2 regions of the Bacillus atrophaeus genome follow, and region 2 is predicted to be linked to the other one. Evidence: a T-box and tRNA genes for the amino acid it is inferred to sense, from the RefSeq annotation. Region 2 holds a T-box; the other holds one or more tRNA genes.

Evidence for each region. The T-box of region 2 lies ahead of tyrS (tyrosine--tRNA ligase). A T-box ahead of a tRNA ligase gene usually reads a tRNA of that ligase, here a tRNA-Tyr.
Region 1: it has a tRNA-Tyr gene. The T-box ahead of tyrS (tyrosine--tRNA ligase) is inferred to sense a tRNA for this amino acid. The anticodon was not compared.

What each region holds. Positions count from the first base shown of each region.
Region 1 covers NZ_CP154443.1:2,302,081-2,312,060, reverse strand. Annotated here, with positions in the region: gene AAHT65_RS11655 (Type 1 glutamine amidotransferase-like domain-containing protein) at 1-648, opposite strand, end outside; gene AAHT65_RS11650 (sporulation protein) at 749-1,528, shown strand; gene AAHT65_RS11645 (hypothetical protein) at 1,623-1,847, shown strand; gene AAHT65_RS11640 (spore coat protein) at 1,844-2,203, shown strand; gene AAHT65_RS11635 (zinc-dependent alcohol dehydrogenase) at 2,226-3,362, shown strand; tRNA gene AAHT65_RS11630 (tRNA-Leu) at 3,411-3,492, opposite strand; tRNA gene AAHT65_RS11625 (tRNA-Leu) at 4,165-4,253, opposite strand; tRNA gene AAHT65_RS11620 (tRNA-Cys) at 4,260-4,330, opposite strand; tRNA gene AAHT65_RS11615 (tRNA-Gly) at 4,336-4,410, opposite strand; tRNA gene AAHT65_RS11610 (tRNA-Gln) at 4,458-4,529, opposite strand; tRNA gene AAHT65_RS11605 (tRNA-His) at 4,539-4,614, opposite strand; tRNA gene AAHT65_RS11600 (tRNA-Trp) at 4,640-4,713, opposite strand; tRNA gene AAHT65_RS11595 (tRNA-Tyr) at 4,724-4,808, opposite strand; tRNA gene AAHT65_RS11590 (tRNA-Thr) at 4,827-4,899, opposite strand; tRNA gene AAHT65_RS11585 (tRNA-Phe) at 4,905-4,980, opposite strand; tRNA gene AAHT65_RS11580 (tRNA-Asp) at 4,996-5,072, opposite strand; tRNA gene AAHT65_RS11575 (tRNA-Met) at 5,112-5,188, opposite strand; tRNA gene AAHT65_RS11570 (tRNA-Val) at 5,196-5,271, opposite strand; tRNA gene AAHT65_RS11565 (tRNA-Glu) at 5,282-5,353, opposite strand; tRNA gene AAHT65_RS11560 (tRNA-Ser) at 5,389-5,479, opposite strand; tRNA gene AAHT65_RS11555 (tRNA-Asn) at 5,485-5,559, opposite strand; rRNA gene rrf (5S ribosomal RNA) at 5,569-5,684, opposite strand; rRNA gene AAHT65_RS11545 (23S ribosomal RNA) at 5,792-8,719, opposite strand; rRNA gene AAHT65_RS11540 (16S ribosomal RNA) at 8,901-9,980, opposite strand, start outside.
Region 2 covers NZ_CP154443.1:970,246-980,225, reverse strand. Annotated here, with positions in the region: gene AAHT65_RS05080 (1,4-dihydroxy-2-naphthoate polyprenyltransferase) at 1-907, shown strand, start outside; gene AAHT65_RS05075 (GTP pyrophosphokinase) at 1,126-1,758, shown strand; gene tyrS (tyrosine--tRNA ligase) at 1,848-3,092, opposite strand; T-box leader at 3,140-3,354, opposite strand; gene AAHT65_RS05065 (MarR family winged helix-turn-helix transcriptional regulator) at 3,351-3,794, opposite strand; gene AAHT65_RS05060 (RapJ protein) at 4,017-5,156, shown strand; gene AAHT65_RS05055 (M28 family peptidase) at 5,195-6,571, opposite strand; gene AAHT65_RS05050 (TIGR02206 family membrane protein) at 6,737-7,456, shown strand; gene AAHT65_RS05045 (glycosyltransferase family 8 protein) at 7,572-8,432, shown strand; gene AAHT65_RS05040 (PRD domain-containing protein) at 8,545-9,387, opposite strand; gene AAHT65_RS05035 (sucrose-specific PTS transporter subunit IIBC) at 9,439-9,980, opposite strand, start outside.

The DNA.
Region 1 (9,980 bases), 1.3 Mb from region 2:
ATGCACTGTCACCCGATATGCCTGTGCGCCAGCTCTTGAACTCACAACCTGAAACAGTTGATCTCCTATAAAGTGCAAGGCCGCTCCATCATCCGCTGCATAGCCTTCGCTCAAAGACTTTTCTGAAATAAGCCTGTGAAACGCCGGTCTCCTCTCCTTCTCTCCATCATAATGAGGACAAAAACTCCCTTGTAAAAACCCTAAGCCATTCAGGCCTGTTAACGGGCCATTCATCGAGTCCGTCACGCCCTCTTTAAACCAGCAAATGGCTCCGGCGCTTAATCCTGATAAAATAACGCCTCTCTCCCACGCCTCACGCAATATATGATCTAATCCCCATTCTTTCCAAAGCACAAGTAAATTCCGGGTATTTCCGCCGCCGACGTATACAATATCCTGTTCACATATAAATGAAGCCAGATCTGTTGAAGGCGGTTTAAACAAGGATAAATGGTCCGGCATACACTCAAGCTTTTGAAATGCATGATAAAACCGCTGAATATAGCTTTCGGAATCACCGCTCGCAGTCGGCAAAAAACATACCCGCGGTGCAGATTTTTTTGTTTGCTCCAAAAGATATTGATCAAGTAGCAGATGATCCGGCTCCATCGAAAAGCCGCCTCCGCCCATAGCTATAATTTGTTTCACAAAGCAACATCTCCTTCATTTAAAATAAATGAATCCCCACAGATATACAGACCGTATAATAAATGTCTTTCCATATGATAAGAAAAGGAGCCTTAAACACATGTCATTTTTTAAGAAACTGGCTGCAAGCGCAGGAATCGGAGCAGCAAAAGTGGATACGATTTTACATAAGTCAAATTATAGTCCCGGAGAAATGGTAAGAGGCACTGTCCGTGTCAAAGGCGGAAGTATTGAACAGCAAATCCGTCATATTGAAGTCATTGTTAAAACAAAGTATAACATTCAAGAAGATGATAAAGCAGAGACAAAATATAAAACTGTGACCTCCCATCGGGTGGCAAATGAATTTATGATAGGTGCCGGGGAAGAAAAAGTTTTTTCATTCAGCTGCCGGCTGCCGCTTGATACACCCGTTACTATCGGCAAGACAAAAGTATTTCTCATGACTGATTTAGATATTGAAGGCGGCATCGATAAATCAGACTATGATTCGTTTCACGTCAATCTCCACCCTTGGATGAACAATGTATTACAAGCCCTGCAGGAAATTGGCTTTAGGCTCCATGAGGCGGACTGTGAACATGCCCCCTATTTCCGCCGGCGTCTGCCATTTGTGCAGGAATCTGAATTTATCCCGCATTCCGGACCTTACAAAGGGCTGCTCGATGAACTGGAAGCCGTATTTCACCTCCACGAAGACGGTCTAGAGCTTATTCTAGAAGTAGATCGGAAAGCGAGAGGCCTTGCGGGCTGGCTTGAAGAAATGTATAACGATGGTGAGCGGCTGACAGAGGTTTACTTTAGTGAAAATGAATTAGAAGCCGGCACAGACAGACTGGCAGACAGACTAGATCAGCTCATCAGCCGATACGCAGAATGAAGAAATGATCCCATATGGTTCGGGATCATTTTTATTTTGTATAAATGGTTTAAACAAGGAAAGAATACACGGGAATCCGGGAGGTGAACGTTGTATGGCACAAGACCGTTTGGCAAACCACGAAACAATGGAAACACATGAAATCCTTAATTTTAAAACCGTCTGCTTATTGAAGTCAAAAATGATGCAGGGACTTGTGTTTGATCAAGAACTGAGAGCACTCATGGAAAAAGACGTGCAGCAATCGATAAAAGATATTACTGAGCTGCAAGCTTTATATACAAAAGCCCCAACGAGAAACGGAGGTAACCTTCATTGAACGATTACTTAGATCCCCAAAACGCGAAAGGAATGCCTGATCTTGCTGATTCCGCACTGGCTCTCGATTTCTTAATCTCAGTAAAAACCGGAGTCAGAAATTACGCGGCAGCCATCACAGAAACGGCAAGCCCTGAACTAAGAGCCGCACTGCGCCATCAATTAGATGCCGCCATTCACTTACACGGGGAACTATCCAGCCTCATGATTGAAAAAGGGTGGCTTCATCCCGCTGATACGGACAAACAATTTCAATTGGATATGAAATCAGCCCAAACAGCGATTGATATTGCCGGTTTGAAGCTATTTCCCGACAATACGAACCGGCTTGGAACATTTGCCACACCCGATAACTAGACAGCCAGAGGAGACATGTTGAATGAAAGCAGTGACGTATCAAGGGATTAAAGATATACGAGTCAAAGAAGTGAAAGCCCCCGAAATCAAAAAATCAGACGATATCATTGTTAAATTAACGACTACAGCGATTTGCGGATCAGATTTACACTTAATTCACGGTATGATACCAAATTTTCCGGAAGACTATATTATTGGTCACGAACCGATGGGAATCGTTGAAGAAGCGGGTCCTGACGTCCATAAAGTAAAAAAAGGCGACCGCGTCATCATCCCGTTTAATGTGAGCTGTGGTGAATGTTTTTTTTGTAAAAATCAGTTAGAAAGCCAATGTGACAACTCAAACGCCAATGGAGAAATGGGCGCATATTTCGGATACTCCGACACAACCGGCGGCTATCCGGGCGGACAAGCTGAATATATGCGTGTGCCATACGCCAATTTCACCCCCTTCCGCATCCCTGATGACTGTGAAGTAGAAGATGAAAAATTAGTCCTGCTCTCAGATGCCATGTCCACAGCCTATTGGAGCGTGGATAACGCCGGAATGAAAAAGGGAGATACCGTGATTATACTCGGATGCGGTCCGGTCGGGCTCCTAGCGCAAAAATTCGCCTGGCTGAAGGGTGCTGAAAGAGTCATAGCTGTCGACTATATTGACTACCGCCTTCAGCATGCAAAACGGACAAATAACGTAGAGATCGTAAATTTCGAAAACGAACAAAACACGGGAAGCTATCTGAAAGAAATCACGCAGGGCGGAGCCGATGTGGTTATCGACTGTGTCGGGATGGACGGAAAAATGTCGCCGCTTGAATTTCTCGCCACAGGATTAAAGCTTCACGGCGGTTCAATGGGCGCACTCGTCATGGCTTCTCAAGCTGTCCGTAAATGCGGCACCATTCAAGTAACCGGAGCATACGGCATGAGATACAATGCTTTCCCTTTTGGAGACATTTTTCAAAGGAACGTCAATATCAGAACAGGACAAGCGCCGGTTATCCATTACATGCCTTACCTATACAATTTAATTGCAGAAGGCAAAGTCGATCCCGGCGATATCATTACACATGTCTTACCCCTAGACCAAGCTAAAAAAGGCTACGAAGTATTTGACACCAAAACAGACGGGGCAATCAAAGTTCTTTTAAAACCATAAAAAAAGACGGTATTTCATTTTCTGAAATACCGTCTTTTTTCATTTTTATACCGGTGGTCGGGGTCGAACCGACACTCCAGAAGGAACACGATTTTGAGTCGTGCGCGTCTGCCAATTCCGCCACACCGGCAAGTATAATGTCCGTTTACAATTCGTATGTAACCGACGAATATAAATATATCATGCATTATCCAGAGAGTCAATAGATTTTTAAAAAAAGTATTTCTCGAATCTTCTATTAACTCAACATCACGGTTTCTTTAAACTCCTTTTCTTTAGAATAATACGAAAAAGGATTTGCATTATTACTCCAACTAATCTCAACCTCTTTGATTTCAGATATTTTGCTAAAGCTCACTTTACATGTTAGGAATAATAGCTGCCTGGTGAGGACTTACGGTAAAGTGATTATGCCCTATATTCGATACTTTCATCGCAATATGGGGAATCATCCTATTTAGAAACATATATGCTATCTAACGTAATTTTCATCCCTTCAAAGTACATCGTTTTGTGCTGCTCACTGACTAATCCCCTTTTATCTTTATATCTCATTTTGCAAATAAGTTAAAGCTTAGAATGTAATTATATGAAATAAAGAAAAACCTTTCTTTCCCAACGAAAATCATTAAGAAAGAAAAGTCCACGCTGCTGTTAGGCGCTGATAAATGCCTTTATAGTACCAATAAAATCTAACAAAAAAGAGTAATCTACAGTTAGTAGATCACTCTTTATATAAGGTATACGTTTAAGTTCGATAGCAAAAATGCTGCAAACCAATTTAACATTTATTAAGTTAAATTGGTGCCGAGGGCCGGACTTGAACCGGCACGGTAGTCACCTACCGCAGGATTTTAAGTCCTGTGTGTCTGCCAATTCCACCACCCCGGCAAAGAAAGGCGACACCCGGATTTGAACCGGGGATAAAGGTTTTGCAGACCTCTGCCTTACCACTTGGCTATGCCGCCATAATTGGAGCGGAAGACGGGATTCGAACCCGCGACCCCCACCTTGGCAAGGTGATGTTCTACCACTGAACTACTTCCGCATTTAAAGAACTTATAATAACATATGCAGTTGGTTTTAAAAATACAACTGGGCTAGCTGGATTCGAACCAACGCATGACGGAGTCAAAGTCCGTTGCCTTACCGCTTGGCTATAGCCCAATGATAATATGGGGCGATTGATGGGAATCGAACCCACGAGTGCCAGAGCCACAATCTGGTGCGTTAACCACTTCGCCACAACCGCCATAGTCTTAAGATGAATTATATAGTGGCAGGGGCAGTAGGAATTGAACCCACACCGGAGGTTTTGGAGACCTCTGTTCTACCTTTAAACTATGCCCCTAGAATAAAAATGGTGGAGGGGGGCAGATTCGAACTGCCGAACCCTGAGGGAGCGGATTTACAGTCCGCCGCGTTTAGCCACTTCGCTACCCCTCCATCTTATAAAAAACACAGTGCCGGCAAGAGGACTTGAACCCCCAACCTACTGATTACAAGTCAGTTGCTCTACCAATTGAGCTACACCGGCATAGGTGGTGGCTCGGGACGGAATCGAACCGCCGACACACGGATTTTCAGTCCGTTGCTCTACCAACTGAGCTACCGAGCCAAACTTTTTTAAAAATGGCGGTCCGGACGGGACTCGAACCCGCGACCTCCTGCGTGACAGGCAGGCATTCTAACCAACTGAACTACCGGACCATTTTAATGCACTCTGTTCTGAGTACTGATTTTAAAAATTGGTTGCGGGGGCAGGATTTGAACCTGCGACCTTCGGGTTATGAGCCCGACGAGCTACCGAACTGCTCCACCCCGCGATAATGATGGTGGAGGATGACGGGCTCGAACCGCCGACCCTCTGCTTGTAAGGCAGATGCTCTCCCAGCTGAGCTAATCCTCCATCATTTTAATGACCCGTACGGGATTCGAACCCGTGTTACCGCCGTGAAAGGGCGGTGTCTTAACCGCTTGACCAACGGGCCCTGATTGATTCATTTGAAATATGTATAAATAATAGTGGCGGAGAGCAAGGGATTCGAACCCTTGAGACGGGGTTACCGCCTACACGATTTCCAATCGTGCTCCTTCGGCCACTCGGACAGCTCTCCATTAATGGCTCCGCAGGTAGGACTCGAACCTACGACCGATCGGTTAACAGCCGATAGCTCTACCACTGAGCTACTGCGGAATGAAGTCTGCCTGGCGATGTCCTACTCTCACAGGGGGAAGCCCCCGACTACCATCGGCGCTGAAGAGCTTAACTACCGTGTTCGGTATGGGAACGGGTGTGACCTCTTCGCCATCATCACCAGACATTTTAGTGACAAATATCATTATACTATGTATTTCAGAAAAAGCAAGAGATTTTTTAAAAATTATTCTCTCAAAACTAGATAACGCGTAAGCACTAATTCAAAAGTGTGGTTAAGTCCTCGATCGATTAGTATCTGTCAGCTCCATGTGTCGCCACACTTCCACCTCAGACCTATCAACCTGATCATCTTTCAGGGATCTTACTTCCTTGCGGAATGGGAAATCTCATCTTGAGGGGGGCTTCATGCTTAGATGCTTTCAGCACTTATCCCGTCCGCACATAGCTACCCAGCGATGCCCTTGGCAGAACAACTGGTACACCAGCGGTGCGTCCATCCCGGTCCTCTCGTACTAAGGACAGCTCCTCTCAAATTTCCTGCGCCCGCGACGGATAGGGACCGAACTGTCTCACGACGTTCTGAACCCAGCTCGCGTACCGCTTTAATGGGCGAACAGCCCAACCCTTGGGACCGACTACAGCCCCAGGATGCGATGAGCCGACATCGAGGTGCCAAACCTCCCCGTCGATGTGGACTCTTGGGGGAGATAAGCCTGTTATCCCCGGGGTAGCTTTTATCCGTTGAGCGATGGCCCTTCCATGCGGAACCACCGGATCACTAAGCCCGACTTTCGTCCCTGCTCGACTTGTAGGTCTCGCAGTCAAGCTCCCTTGTGCCTTTACACTCTGCGAATGATTTCCAACCATTCTGAGGGAACCTTTGGGCGCCTCCGTTACTCTTTAGGAGGCGACCGCCCCAGTCAAACTGCCCACCTGACACTGTCTCCCCGCCCGATAAGGGCGGCGGGTTAGAAGGTCAATACAGCCAGGGTAGTATCCCACCGATGCCTCCACCGAAGCTGGCGCTCCGGTTTCCAAGGCTCCTACCTATCCTGTACAAGCTGTACCAACATTCAATATCAGGCTGCAGTAAAGCTCCACGGGGTCTTTCCGTCCTGTCGCGGGTAACCTGCATCTTCACAGGTACTATAATTTCACCGAGTCTCTCGTTGAGACAGTGCCCAGATCGTTGCGCCTTTCGTGCGGGTCGGAACTTACCCGACAAGGAATTTCGCTACCTTAGGACCGTTATAGTTACGGCCGCCGTTTACTGGGGCTTCAATTCGCACCTTCGCTTACGCTAAGCGCTCCTCTTAACCTTCCAGCACCGGGCAGGCGTCAGCCCCTATACTTCGCCTTACGGCTTCGCAGAGACCTGTGTTTTTGCTAAACAGTCGCCTGGGCCTATTCACTGCGGCTCTCTCGGGCTTGCACCCTAACAGAGCACCCCTTCTCCCGAAGTTACGGGGTCATTTTGCCGAGTTCCTTAACGAGAGTTCTCTCGATCACCTTAGGATTCTCTCCTCGCCTACCTGTGTCGGTTTGCGGTACGGGCACCTCTCACCTCGCTAGAGGCTTTTCTTGGCAGTGTGGAATCAGGAACTTCGCTACTATAATTCGCTCGCCATCACAGCTCAGCCTTATGGGAAACGGATTTGCCTATTTCCCAGCCTAACTGCTTGGACGCGGATATCCAATACCGCGCTTACCCTATCCTCCTGCGTCCCCCCATTGCTCAAATGGTGAGGAGGTGGTACAGGAATATCAACCTGTTGTCCATCGCCTACGCCTTTCGGCCTCGGCTTAGGTCCCGACTTACCCTGAGCGGACGAGCCTTCCTCAGGAAACCTTAGGCATTCGGTGGAGGGGATTCTCACCCCTCTTTCGCTACTCATACCGGCATTCTCACTTCTAAGCGCTCCACCAGTCCTTCCGGTCTGGCTTCACAGCCCTTAGAACGCTCTCCTACCACTGTTCGAAGAACAGTCCGCAGCTTCGGTGATACGTTTAGCCCCGGTACATTTTCGGCGCAGAGTCACTCGACCAGTGAGCTATTACGCACTCTTTAAATGGTGGCTGCTTCTAAGCCAACATCCTGGTTGTCTAAGCAACTCCACATCCTTTTCCACTTAACGTATACTTTGGGACCTTAGCTGGCGGTCTGGGCTGTTTCCCTTTCGACTACGGATCTTATCACTCGCAGTCTGACTCCTAAGGATAAGTCATTGGCATTCGGAGTTTGACTGAATTCGGTAACCCGGTAGGGGCCCCTAGTCCAATCAGTGCTCTACCTCCAAGACTCTTACCTTAAGGCTAGCCCTAAAGCTATTTCGGAGAGAACCAGCTATCTCCAGGTTCGATTGGCATTTCACCCCTACCCACACCTCATCCCCGCACTTTTCAACGTGCGTGGGTTCGGGCCTCCATTCAGTGTTACCTGAACTTCACCCTGGACATGGGTAGATCACCTGGTTTCGGGTCTACGACCACGTACTCATGCGCCCTATTCAGACTCGCTTTCGCTGCGGCTCCGCATCTTCTGCTTAACCTTGCACGGGATCGTAACTCGCCGGTTCATTCTACAAAAGGCACGCCATCACCCGTTAACGGGCTCTGACTACTTGTAGGCACACGGTTTCAGGATCTGTTTCACTCCCCTTCCGGGGTGCTTTTCACCTTTCCCTCACGGTACTGGTTCACTATCGGTCACTAGGGAGTATTTAGCCTTGGGAGATGGTCCTCCCGGATTCCGACGGAATTTCACGTGTTCCGCCGTACTCAGGATCCACTCTGGAGAGAACGAAGTTTTGACTACAGGGCTGTTACCTGCTATGGCGGGCCTTTCCAGACCTCTTCATCTACCTCGTTCCTTTGTAACTCCGTATAGAGTGTCCTACAACCCCAAGAGGCAAGCCTCTTGGTTTGGGCTGATCCCGTTTCGCTCGCCGCTACTCAGGGAATCGCATTTGCTTTCTCTTCCTCCGGGTACTTAGATGTTTCAGTTCCCCGGGTCTGCCTTCTCATATCCTATGTATTCAGATATGGATACCACTCCATTACGAGTGGTGGGTTTCCCCATTCGGAAATCTCCGGATCAAAGCTTGCTTACAGCTCCCCGAAGCATATCGGTGTTCGTCCCGTCCTTCATCGGCTCCTAGTGCCAAGGCATCCACCGTGCGCCCTTTCTAACTTAACCGTTAAAAAAGAATCACTACAGTTATTCTTGGTCTTACTTTTGAATGTGATGTCTTACTTATCGTTATCTAGTTTTCAAAGAACAACATCTCGAAGAATCGAATGATCCTTCAAAACTAAACAAGACAGGGAACGTACTGTTTATAAGACCCAAGGTCTTATATTCCGTTAAATATCCTTAGAAAGGAGGTGATCCAGCCGCACCTTCCGATACGGCTACCTTGTTACGACTTCACCCCAATCATCTGTCCCACCTTCGGCGGCTGGCTCCATAAAGGTTACCTCACCGACTTCGGGTGTTACAAACTCTCGTGGTGTGACGGGCGGTGTGTACAAGGCCCGGGAACGTATTCACCGCGGCATGCTGATCCGCGATTACTAGCGATTCCAGCTTCACGCAGTCGAGTTGCAGACTGCGATCCGAACTGAGAACAGATTTGTGGGATTGGCTTAACCTCGCGGTCTCGCTGCCCTTTGTTCTGTCCATTGTAGCACGTGTGTAGCCCAGGTCATAAGGGGCATGATGATTTGACGTCATCCCCACCTTCCTCCGGTTTGTCACCGGCAGTCACCTTAGAGTGCCCAACTGAATGATGGCAACTAAGATCAAGGGTTGCGCTCGTTGCGGGACTTAACCCAACATCTCACGACACGAGCTGACGACAACCATGCACCACCTGTCACTCTGCCCCCGAAGGGGAAGCCCTATCTCTAGGGTTGTCAGAGGATGTCAAGACCTGGTAAGGTTCTTCGCGTTGCTTCGAATTAAACCACATGCTCCACCGCTTGTGCGGGCCCCCGTCAATTCCTTTGAGTTTCAGTCTTGCGACCGTACTCCCCAGGCGGAGTGCTTAATGCGTTAGCTGCAGCACTAAGGGGCGGAAACCCCCTAACACTTAGCACTCATCGTTTACGGCGTGGACTACCAGGGTATCTAATCCTGTTCGCTCCCCACGCTTTCGCTCCTCAGCGTCAGTTACAGACCAGAGAGTCGCCTTCGCCACTGGTGTTCCTCCACATCTCTACGCATTTCACCGCTACACGTGGAATTCCACTCTCCTCTTCTGCACTCAAGTTCCCCAGTTTCCAATGACCCTCCCCGGTTGAGCCGGGGGCTTTCACATCAGACTTAAGAAACCGCCTGCGAGCCCTTTACGCCCAATAATTCCGGACAACGCTTGCCACCTACGTATTACCGCGGCTGCTGGCACGTAGTTAGCCGTGGCTTTCTGGTTAGGTACCGTCAAGGTGCCGCCCTATTT
Region 2 (9,980 bases):
GAAAGCGCCGGAAAAAGAAAGTCTGGGGCACATTCTCTGGCAATTAACCCGTCCTCATACATTAACGGCATCGTTTGTACCCGTATTGCTCGGAACGGTATTGGCGATGTTTTATGTGAAGGTTGATATATTGCTGTTTATCGCAATGCTGTTTTCTTGCTTATGGATTCAGATTGCCACGAACTTATTTAATGAATACTACGATTTTAAACGAGGATTAGACACAGAGGATTCTGTCGGGATCGGTGGAGCGATTGTAAGACACGGAATGAAGCCGAAGACGATTTTGCAGTTAGCCTTGGGATCATATGGAATCGCCATTCTGCTCGGAGTGTATATCTGTATGAGCAGCAGCTGGTGGCTGGCTGTTATCGGACTTGTCGGTATGGCTGTAGGTTATTTGTACACAGGCGGGCCGCTTCCGATTGCGTACACCCCGTTCGGCGAATTGTTTTCAGGCATATGTATGGGATCTGTTTTTGTCCTTATCTCTTTTTTCATTCAGACTGATATGATTAACACACAAAGCATTCTGATCTCGATTCCTATCGCTATTCTTGTCGGTGCGATCAACCTGTCAAACAACATCCGCGATATAGAAGAAGACAAAAAAGGCGGCCGTAAAACATTGGCCATCCTGATGGGGCATAAGGGGGCCGTCATCCTATTAGCCGCTTCCTTTGCTGTCGCTTATATTTGGATTGTCGGATTGGTTATTATGGGAGACACAAGCCCATGGCTCTTTTTGGTCTTTCTAAGTGTGCCAAAACCGGTGCAGGCGATTAAAGGCTTTGTTAAGAAAGAACTGCCGATGAACATGATCGTGGCAATGAAATCAACAGCGCAGACGAATACATTCTTCGGATTTCTGCTGTCTATCGGATTACTGATCAGTTATTTTAAATAAAAAGGGAAAAAGCTTACAGGAAAACGGTATTCTTGTAAGCTTTTTTCTTCATTATCGGAGCTAAGCGCAGACGGACAAGTGTTAAAAAGGCGGACATCTTGTTCAGCAATCTGTCATATTCGAAGTCGTTTTGTAAAAAAAATCATAAAACCCCGCTGCCGGTAAGTCCGTCTAGTACATGGACAGGATGATGCATCCGTTCAAAGGAGATGACAATGATGGATTTAACTACGACAAATATGGATGATTTAAAAACAGTCATGGAAGATTGGAAAAATGAATTATTAGTATATAAATTTGCGTTAGATGAACTTGATACAAAGTTCTCAATCATCAGCCAGGAATATAACCTGATTCACGGGCATAACCCGATTGAACATACCAAATCACGTGTGAAAAGCTTTGAGAGCATAGTGAATAAGCTGATGCGCAAAGGATGCGAGATTACGACGCATGAAATGAAGGAGCATATCCATGATATCGCCGGCGTGCGTATCATTTGTTCATTTATTTCCGATATTTATAATATTGCCGAAGTGCTGAAGCAGCATGAGGATTTAAACATTGTAAAAGTAAAAGATTATATTAAAAATCCGAAAGCGAACGGCTATCGAAGCCTGCATTTAATCATTGAAATTCCGGTGTATTTAACCAATCGGGTGGAATATGTGAAGGCTGAGATTCAGATTCGCACGATCGCCATGGATTTTTGGGCCAGTCTTGAGCATAAAATTTACTATAAATTAAATAACGATGTCCCGAAGCATTTGACAGATGAGCTGAAAGAAGCGGCGGAAATTGCCCATTATTTAGATGAAAAGATGCTTGGGATTAAGAATGAAGTGGATTAACGGGGCGCTTGGCTTGGACACAGGCTGTCAGCTGGTCCATCATGAAATGGCAAAAAAGGCCGGAGGTACGACTCCAGGCCTTTTTTGGGTTATTCGCTGACTGTTAATCTTACAAATTTTCGTTTGCCGACTTGGATGGTCATCTGAGGCAGAACTTGAATGTCTGCATGAATATTTTCTGCTTTTTCTCCGTTTATTTTAACCCCGCCGTTTTGAATCATGCGGCGCGCCTCACTCTTGGACGGAAGAAGTTCTAATGTCACAAGTAAATCTATAATAGGTGTTGTTTGATCACCTTTCCAATGTACCGTTGCGATGTCTTCGGGCAGGCTGTTTTGCTGAAAGACCCGTTTGAATTGCTGCTCGGCCGCTTCGGCTGCTTCTTCTCCATGATACATTCTGACAATGGTTTTACCTAAGAACATTTTTGCGTCTCTTGGATGGAGGGCTCCGGTCTCTAAGTCTTTCACCAGCCGTTTTTTTTCTTCAAGCTCTAAATCGGTTGCAAGGTGGATGTATTTTTTCATCAAACTGTCCGGCAGTGACATTGTTTTTCCGTACATATCATTCGGATTCTCATCAATGCCGATGTAGTTGTGCTTGGATTTAGACATTTTTTCGACGCCGTCTAATCCTTCCAAAAGCGGCATAAGGATGACGACTTGTTTTTCTTTTTTATAGCGTTCTTGAAAATGCCGGCCCATCAGAACGTTGAAATGCTGGTCGGTACCGCCGAGTTCAATATCGCTTTCTAAGACGACTGAATCGTAGCCTTGCATTAATGGATAGAAAAATTCGTGCAGGGAGATCGGTTTTTGCATCGCGATTCTTTCTTCAAAATCATCCCGCTCCATGAGGCGGGCGACAGTTATTTTCCCTGCTAACTCAATGACGTCTTCTAAATTCAGCTCTTTCAGCCATTTCGAATTGTAATGCAGCTCTACTTTTTCTTTGTCCAGCACTTTTCCGAACTGTTCAAAGTATGTTTCGGCATTATGCTGAACCTCTTCATCTGTCAGTTGTTTTCTTGCGGTTGATTTCCCCGTCGGATCACCGATTTTCCCCGTGAAGTCTCCGATCAGGAGCTGCACGATATGGCCGTTTTCTTGAAATTGGCGCAGTTTGTTTAAAACGACGGTATGCCCTAAGTGGACGTCCGGCGCCGATGGGTCTAACCCAAGCTTGATTTTTAAAGGCATGCCTGTTGCTACCGATTTTGCGATTTTCGTTCTTAATTCTTCCGGCGGGATGACTTCCTGAGCTCCTGTCATATATAAATCCAGCTGCCGTTCTACCTCTTTTTGCTGTGAAGCTGTCAGGTGTATCGTTTCCATAGCTGTTCCTCCTCTTATTTTATTCAACGCAAAAAAGCCACATCCCGAAAAGGGACGTGGCTGTATGCACGCGGTACCACCCTAATTGAAGACCTCAGTCTTCCGCTCAAACCAGATAACGGTTTCCCGTCCTTTGCTACTTCTGTTCACAAAGAAAGCTCAGGGAGGTAATTCACAGCTGCCTTTGTACCGGCTCGCACCTTCCGCCGGCTCTCTGTCACAGGGAGGCAATCTGCTACTGGGTTCCCATCGTTGCTGTTATGTTGTTAGATTGTCAGCTACTTTTTTTAGCAGCGCAGAAAGCGTTTTTTGCTCGTCGTTGCTTAAACCCGCAACCAGCTCTATTTCCCCTTTATGAAAGTCGGGATAAAGCTCTTCAATCGCTTTTTTGCCCGCTTCCGTAATGGTCACAAACACAAGTCTGCGGTCTCTTTTGTCCGTGCTTCTAAAGCAAAGCTTCTTTTTCTCGAGTGTGTTGGTGACATTGCTTGCTGTGGCTGTTGAAATGCCTGACAGCTGCGCGAGCTTTCTCGTTTCAAGCTTATCCCACACCCATAAATCATAAAGAATCGAAAAAGCTGTCCAGGACAGTTTATAAGAGGAAAGGACTTCCTTTTCCATTTTTAAACGAAGCTGCTGAGCTGAACGGTAAAGAGTTGTGGCAACTGAGGCTGCTTCCGTATGAAGAGACGCAATTGGCATTTGTTTAAGCTGCTTCAGCGTGTCTTGTTCTGCTTCACTCAGGTGAGAATTCTTGTGTTTTCTTTCCAATAGTATGCTGCTCCTTGAAATGTCAGAATCATTAGCTATGAAACGAATTGTAACAGACATTCAAGTTGCCTGCAAGCACTTCATTTGTTCGCTAATATTTTACTGAATGTGTTAATATAGAATAAAAATGTAAGATGAAGGGTGGGGTGGGTCTTGCATGAACAAAAGATTCCGTCTGCAATTGTAGGTAATAAGCTGAACCAATGGTATAGGTTGATTCGTGAATTTGAGGTCTCGGAAGCAGAGGCATTAAAGCTTGCCGTCAAAGAAGAGCTTGATGTGATGGAAGAAAATCAAGACCTCCTTCTCTATTTTTCCTTGCTTGAATTCAGGCATGAATTGATGCTTAGCGTTTTTTTGCCGGAAGGATCGATAGAAGCAGATCGTTCGTTATCTGAGCTTTTAGAGCAAATCGAGGCAAATCAGCAAAAACTCACAGGTCTCCTTGATTATTATTATTATTTCTTTCGAGGGATGTACGAGTATAGAAACAGAGAAATTATGGATGCGATTGCTTCTTATCAAAAGGCGGAGTCTATGCTTTATGTAGTAGAGGATAAAATTGAGAAAGCTGAATTTTATTATAAATTGGCCGAGATCTATTGTGATTTGCATCAAACGTTTTTTTCGATGAACTATGCCAATCAAGCCATGGACATTTATAAACAGTTTGAATTATATGGCATAAGAAGAGCGGAATGTGCGTTTATTTTCGCGAGAAATCTGATGCGTGTCTCGCAGTTTGACAAAGCGGTGGAGCACCTTCAAAGCGTCTTGCGTCAAGCGGATGAATTGGGTAAATCGCGCTTGAAGGCTGCTTCGTTTTATTATCTGGGGAAATGCTCTGCCAAAGAAAACAAGCTGGAGGAAGCGGTGTCATTTTTTCAGCAGGCAGCCGCAGTTTCTGATGCCGGCCAGACACGGTCTTTTAAACTGAAATCAATTCTTGGCCTGACTCATATACGTTTTAGACAGGGATTGGTTCAAGAGGCAGCCGTTCTGTTTGAACAAGGGTTGCAGCTTGCTAAGGACACAAATAATCAAGCAGCGCTTTCTGCTTTTCAAACGATAAATGGTCTTTACATAAAAAATGATCCCATTCTGGTAGTCAATGCTTTTCATGAACTTGAATTAAGGAAATTATACGCTGTTCTGGAGGAGCTTGCGTGGGAAACCGCGGCTGTTTATCATAAACGTGAACAGCATCAAGACGCTGTTTTTTTCTATAACAAAGCCATTGAAGTGCAAAAATTGATGCAGGAAAATATCGTTTTTAAAACTGCAGCGTTATAAATGATGATCGGGCGGCGCATTACGCGCCGCCCGATCTTTTATTTAAAGTCTTCAAACTTGTCTTTCGCCTCCACCTGTTTTTTCTTCTTGGTCTCACTGTGCTTTGTCTCTTTTTTCATGACGTGGTAAAGAGAGGCTGTGACGATTTCCCCCGCCTGCTGAAGCCGTTCTTTGCTGACGTGTTTAATGCTGTCATTTGGTGTGTGATACCACGGTTCCACTTCGCCTGTTTCAGGATCGCCCCATATGAAGTTCGCCGAGTCGATGCCAGCTCCGTGGAATGGTACATGGTCAGAGGACCCGCCTTTCTTCAGAGATAAATGATTAAAGCCTAGTTTTCCGGCGGCAGCTTTACTTGATTGCCACACTAGATTTGACGCTCCGTCAACCGTGTTGACATAAAGCTCGGTCGCACTTTCCCAGCTGGTGCCGACCATGTCCAAATTGAAATTAACGATACTGCGTCCGGCCTCTTGTTCTGACAGCCGATTTACATATTCGTTTGAGCCGAGCAGCCCGAGTTCTTCAGCTCCGAAAGCGATGAAACGTATTTCTTTATCAGACGGAATCTTTTTTAAAATCCGGGCCATTTCCAGCATCACGGATGTTCCTGACGCGTTATCATTTGCGCCGGGTGAAGACGGAACGCTGTCGTAGTGGGCGGTTACATACACAATGCCCGGATTTTTCACATGTTTTGGCTTTCTGACACCGATGATGTTTTGGGAGGTTTGGTTAGTGAATGCCTTTAGCTGAAGGGTCGCTTCTTTTTGGGTTAAAAGAGCGGTTCCATCTTCTTTTTTAATGCCGACCACGGGAATATCAACAGTATGGCCGCTTAAATTTGGAGTGAACGGAACAGTGCTGTCCGCGTTATTGTAAATAATCACAGCTTTGGCTCCCGCGGCGGCTGCGTTTTTCGCTTTTTCATAAAAGGTCAGCTCTCCTCTGGAAATGAGTGCAATTTTCCCTTCAGAATCAGCCGTAAAATCTTCGGGGTAACCCAGCCCGGCATCAAACAGAGGCGCAGTCAGTCCCTCATTTGGAGTAGGCACAGAACCTGAGGCGGCGCGAAGAGGGATGTCATGGTCGTTTGCGGTGAGAGCGCCCTCAAGGCGATCGGGTATACCAAATGTTTGAACACTGACATCAAGCTTTTGTTTTTTGAAAGCAGCGGCAAGCAAAAGGGCGCTCTTTTTTTCTGCCGCTGTGCCTGCAACCCTTGGGCCGATCTTCTCGCTAAGTTGTGAAACCGTTGCATAGGCGCGTTCTGATTTAAAAGAATGCGCTATGTTGTGTTCCTTTTTCACCGTATCTGCCGCTTGCGCAGTGCGGGCAGCAGGGGTGATCGGTGAAATGACTGTGCCGACAGTCAGAAAAGCGGTTAAAGCCAATGGAAGAAACTTCATTTTCATATTGGTGCCTCCCTTTTTATTCGAATGACAAACTATTCGGGACACGAAGGGAATCTCCTGCAAGATGAAAGAAAAATCATCCGAAAGACTTAATTCGTTTTATAAGGTATATGGAGTTCCAAAGGATCACAGAATAAAGAAAAATGGCGGAAATGGGGTGTCCACTTGCAAACATATATTCAGCCTTCATACAAGCACGATCCTTTTCATCTTTTCTCAATCGAACATCTGGTGACCCTGTTGATAATAGGGGGACTGGGTGTCTGCCTTTTTTTTGTCAGCCGAAGGCTTAAACGGCCTTCTTCAGGCAGAGTGATTCGTTATTTGCTTGCGTTTCTTCTGCTTGCATCACAAATCAGCTACCACATATGGAGGCTTTATTACGGAACCTGGTCTGTGCGGACTTCTCTGCCTCTCGAGCTCAGTGACTTATCGGTATATCTTTGCGCGGCCATGCTGCTCACAAGAAGCAAAAAGATGTTTTCGTTTTTGATTTTTGCCGGCTTGGGGAGCTCGCTGCAAGCCATGCTGACGCCGAATCTCGGTATGTATTCATTTCCGCACTTCCGTTCCCTCATCTTTTTTATGTCTCATGGGTCTGTTTTTTTATCTTGTTTATTTATGGCGTTTGTTGAAAATTGGAAACTGAAGATGCGCTCTCTATGGATAACGGTCCTCATTGTGAATGTGTACGGGGTTTGCGTTTACTTTATCAATTGCTGGATTGGCTCCAATTATTTGTATCTCATGAAAAAACCCAGTGAGTCATCTCTTTTGGACGTACTTGGTCCTTGGCCGTGGTATATTGCCTCAGCAGAGGCCGTGATGATCATCAGTTTTTTAATTATCTATTGGCTCTATCACAGGCTCAAAACAATCATATAATTGTATGTCTCGCTTTTTGTATAGCACATTCTCTTTCAAAATTTTTCAGGGAATTGTGTTTAAACTTTTAAAAAAGGGAATGTAACCTATACAAAACAAAGGGAGATGAATACCATTGAAGAAAGATGAAACCATGCATATCGTATCATGCGCTGATGATAATTATGCTCGTCATTTAGGTGGGATGTTCGTTTCTTTATTGACTAATATGAATCAAAACAGAGACGTGAAATTATATGTGATAGATGGCGGGATCGAACCCGGCAATAAAAAAAGATTAGAACAAACAACAATGAAATTCGGAGTGCCGATTGAATTTTTAGAGGTTGACGCCAACCAGTATCAGCATGCGGTGGAAAGCAGCCATATTACAAAGGCGGCTTATTATCGAATCTCGATTCCCGATTTAATTCAGGATGAAAGCGTGAAACGGATGATTTATGTTGATTGTGACGCAATTGTACTAGAGGATATTTCAGTTCTGTGGGACATGGATATTTCCCCGGCAATTGTGGCCGCTGTAGAGGACGCGGGCCAGCATGAGCGCCTGAAAAAAATGAATATCAGCGACACTGCTAAGTATTTCAATTCAGGCATTATGATTATTGATTTTGAACCGTGGAGAAAGCAGAATATTTCTGAAAAAGTGATCAATTTTATTAATGAAAACAGTTCGGAAGATTTTCTCGTCTTTCATGACCAAGATGCACTTAATGCGATTTTATGTGATCAGTGGCAAGAACTTCATCCGCGGTGGAACGCGCAAACTCATATTCTATTAAAAGAAAAAACCCCGCCGACTCTTCTTGACCGAAAACGTTACATGGAAACGAGAGCGAACCCGGCCATCGTGCACTTTTGCGGAGGAAACAAGCCATGGAACTCCAATACAACTCATCCTTATCGTGATCTGTACTTCCACTATATGTCCTATACGAAGTGGAGCACTATAAGCCAGACGGCAATGAATCAATAAGATTTTCAATATTGAAAAAATACACGATGAATACGACAGTACGACAAGCTGATACAAATAACAAAACGCTTTTGAGGCTAAAACTTGGCTTCAAAAGCGTTTTGTTTGTGCTTTACAACGAAACAGATCGATTATAGTATCTTTGAATATGCATCGCGATATAGCATAATTCTTTTTCCGGAAATTCAAACCCATACTCGCTTTTGATAAATTCTCCTGCCTGCCGGGCGCATAAAAAAGCTTTCTTGAATTTCTTTTTAATGAGAGCCATCATTTCTGAATCTAATTCATAAAATGTTTCTCCCGCTTTTATATGCTGGATCGCAAAGCGAAGATGGGTGACAAGCCGCTCGTATGAGATGGTATCCTCTACAATGCTGATGTCTAGTTTTGCTTCAATCATTCCTATAATATCCCGTATCATCGTCGTAATATCAAGCGTTTGTGTCATACTCCCGGCACTCGTTCTCGCCGTATGAAGATGCAGGGCAATGTTGCCGACTTCGTCTTCAGGAATGTCAATGTTGAGCTTTTCTTTAATTAACGTCTGAGCCCAGAGGCCGATTTGGAATTCTTTAGTGTAAAGAACTTTAATTTCATTAAGCAGCGGATTTTTAATGACCATTCCTTTGCTCAAACGCTCGATGGCAAATGATAAGTGATCAGAGAAAGCGACATGAATCCGTTCATTGATTTTGATGTCGAGTTCTTTTTCCGCGTGCGAAATGATGTCCTCAGAGACTTGAATATGATCTTCAGGCAATGTTTCTAAAATCTCTTCAAACTGTTGGGATTCTGATGAGTTTTTCATGACGAATGTTTTTTCAATCTTGGATTTATCTACAATATCATTTTTTCTTTTTTCAAAGGCGATTCCAGATCCGAGGAGGATTTTTTCTCCGTCTTGATCTTTGACCACTAACGCATTATTATTTAAGATTCTTTTGATTTTCATAGCTGCCTTCCTTTCATCCCCCGTTTTATGAATGAAAATGGAATAGAATGCTCATTCTTTCTCTTCTTTAAACCCCAGAATTAAAGTAGCAATGAAAGCTGAGACCGCTGCAATCGAAAAACCGATCATATAATGAACGAAATTCGTTACGCCGAGCGGCAGAATAATCGAAATCATCGGGATACCGGTTAAGCCGTATGAATTTGAAACGACATGCATAGCGGCAACATACGCGCCGCCCATCGCCCCGCCGATGGATGCCCCGATAAACGGCCTGACCAGCTTTAAGTTAACGCCAAACACAATGGGTTCAATTATACCCAAGAAAGCTGAAAGGGAAGCTGGAATTGATATTTTTTTCAAATTGGCATTTTTGGTTTTGAAAAAAACAGCTAATCCTGCTCCGCCCTGAGCCACATTCGCCATAGACCAGATTGGCAGCAAAAAGTTAACGCCGATTTTAGGATCTGCAAGCAAAGATGCCTCAAACACATAGAAACTATGATGTAAACCGGAGAGAACAATTAATGAATATAGCCCTCCGAATAAAAACCCGGCCGCAGTTCCGGCATATTGATACACGAAATCTAAAA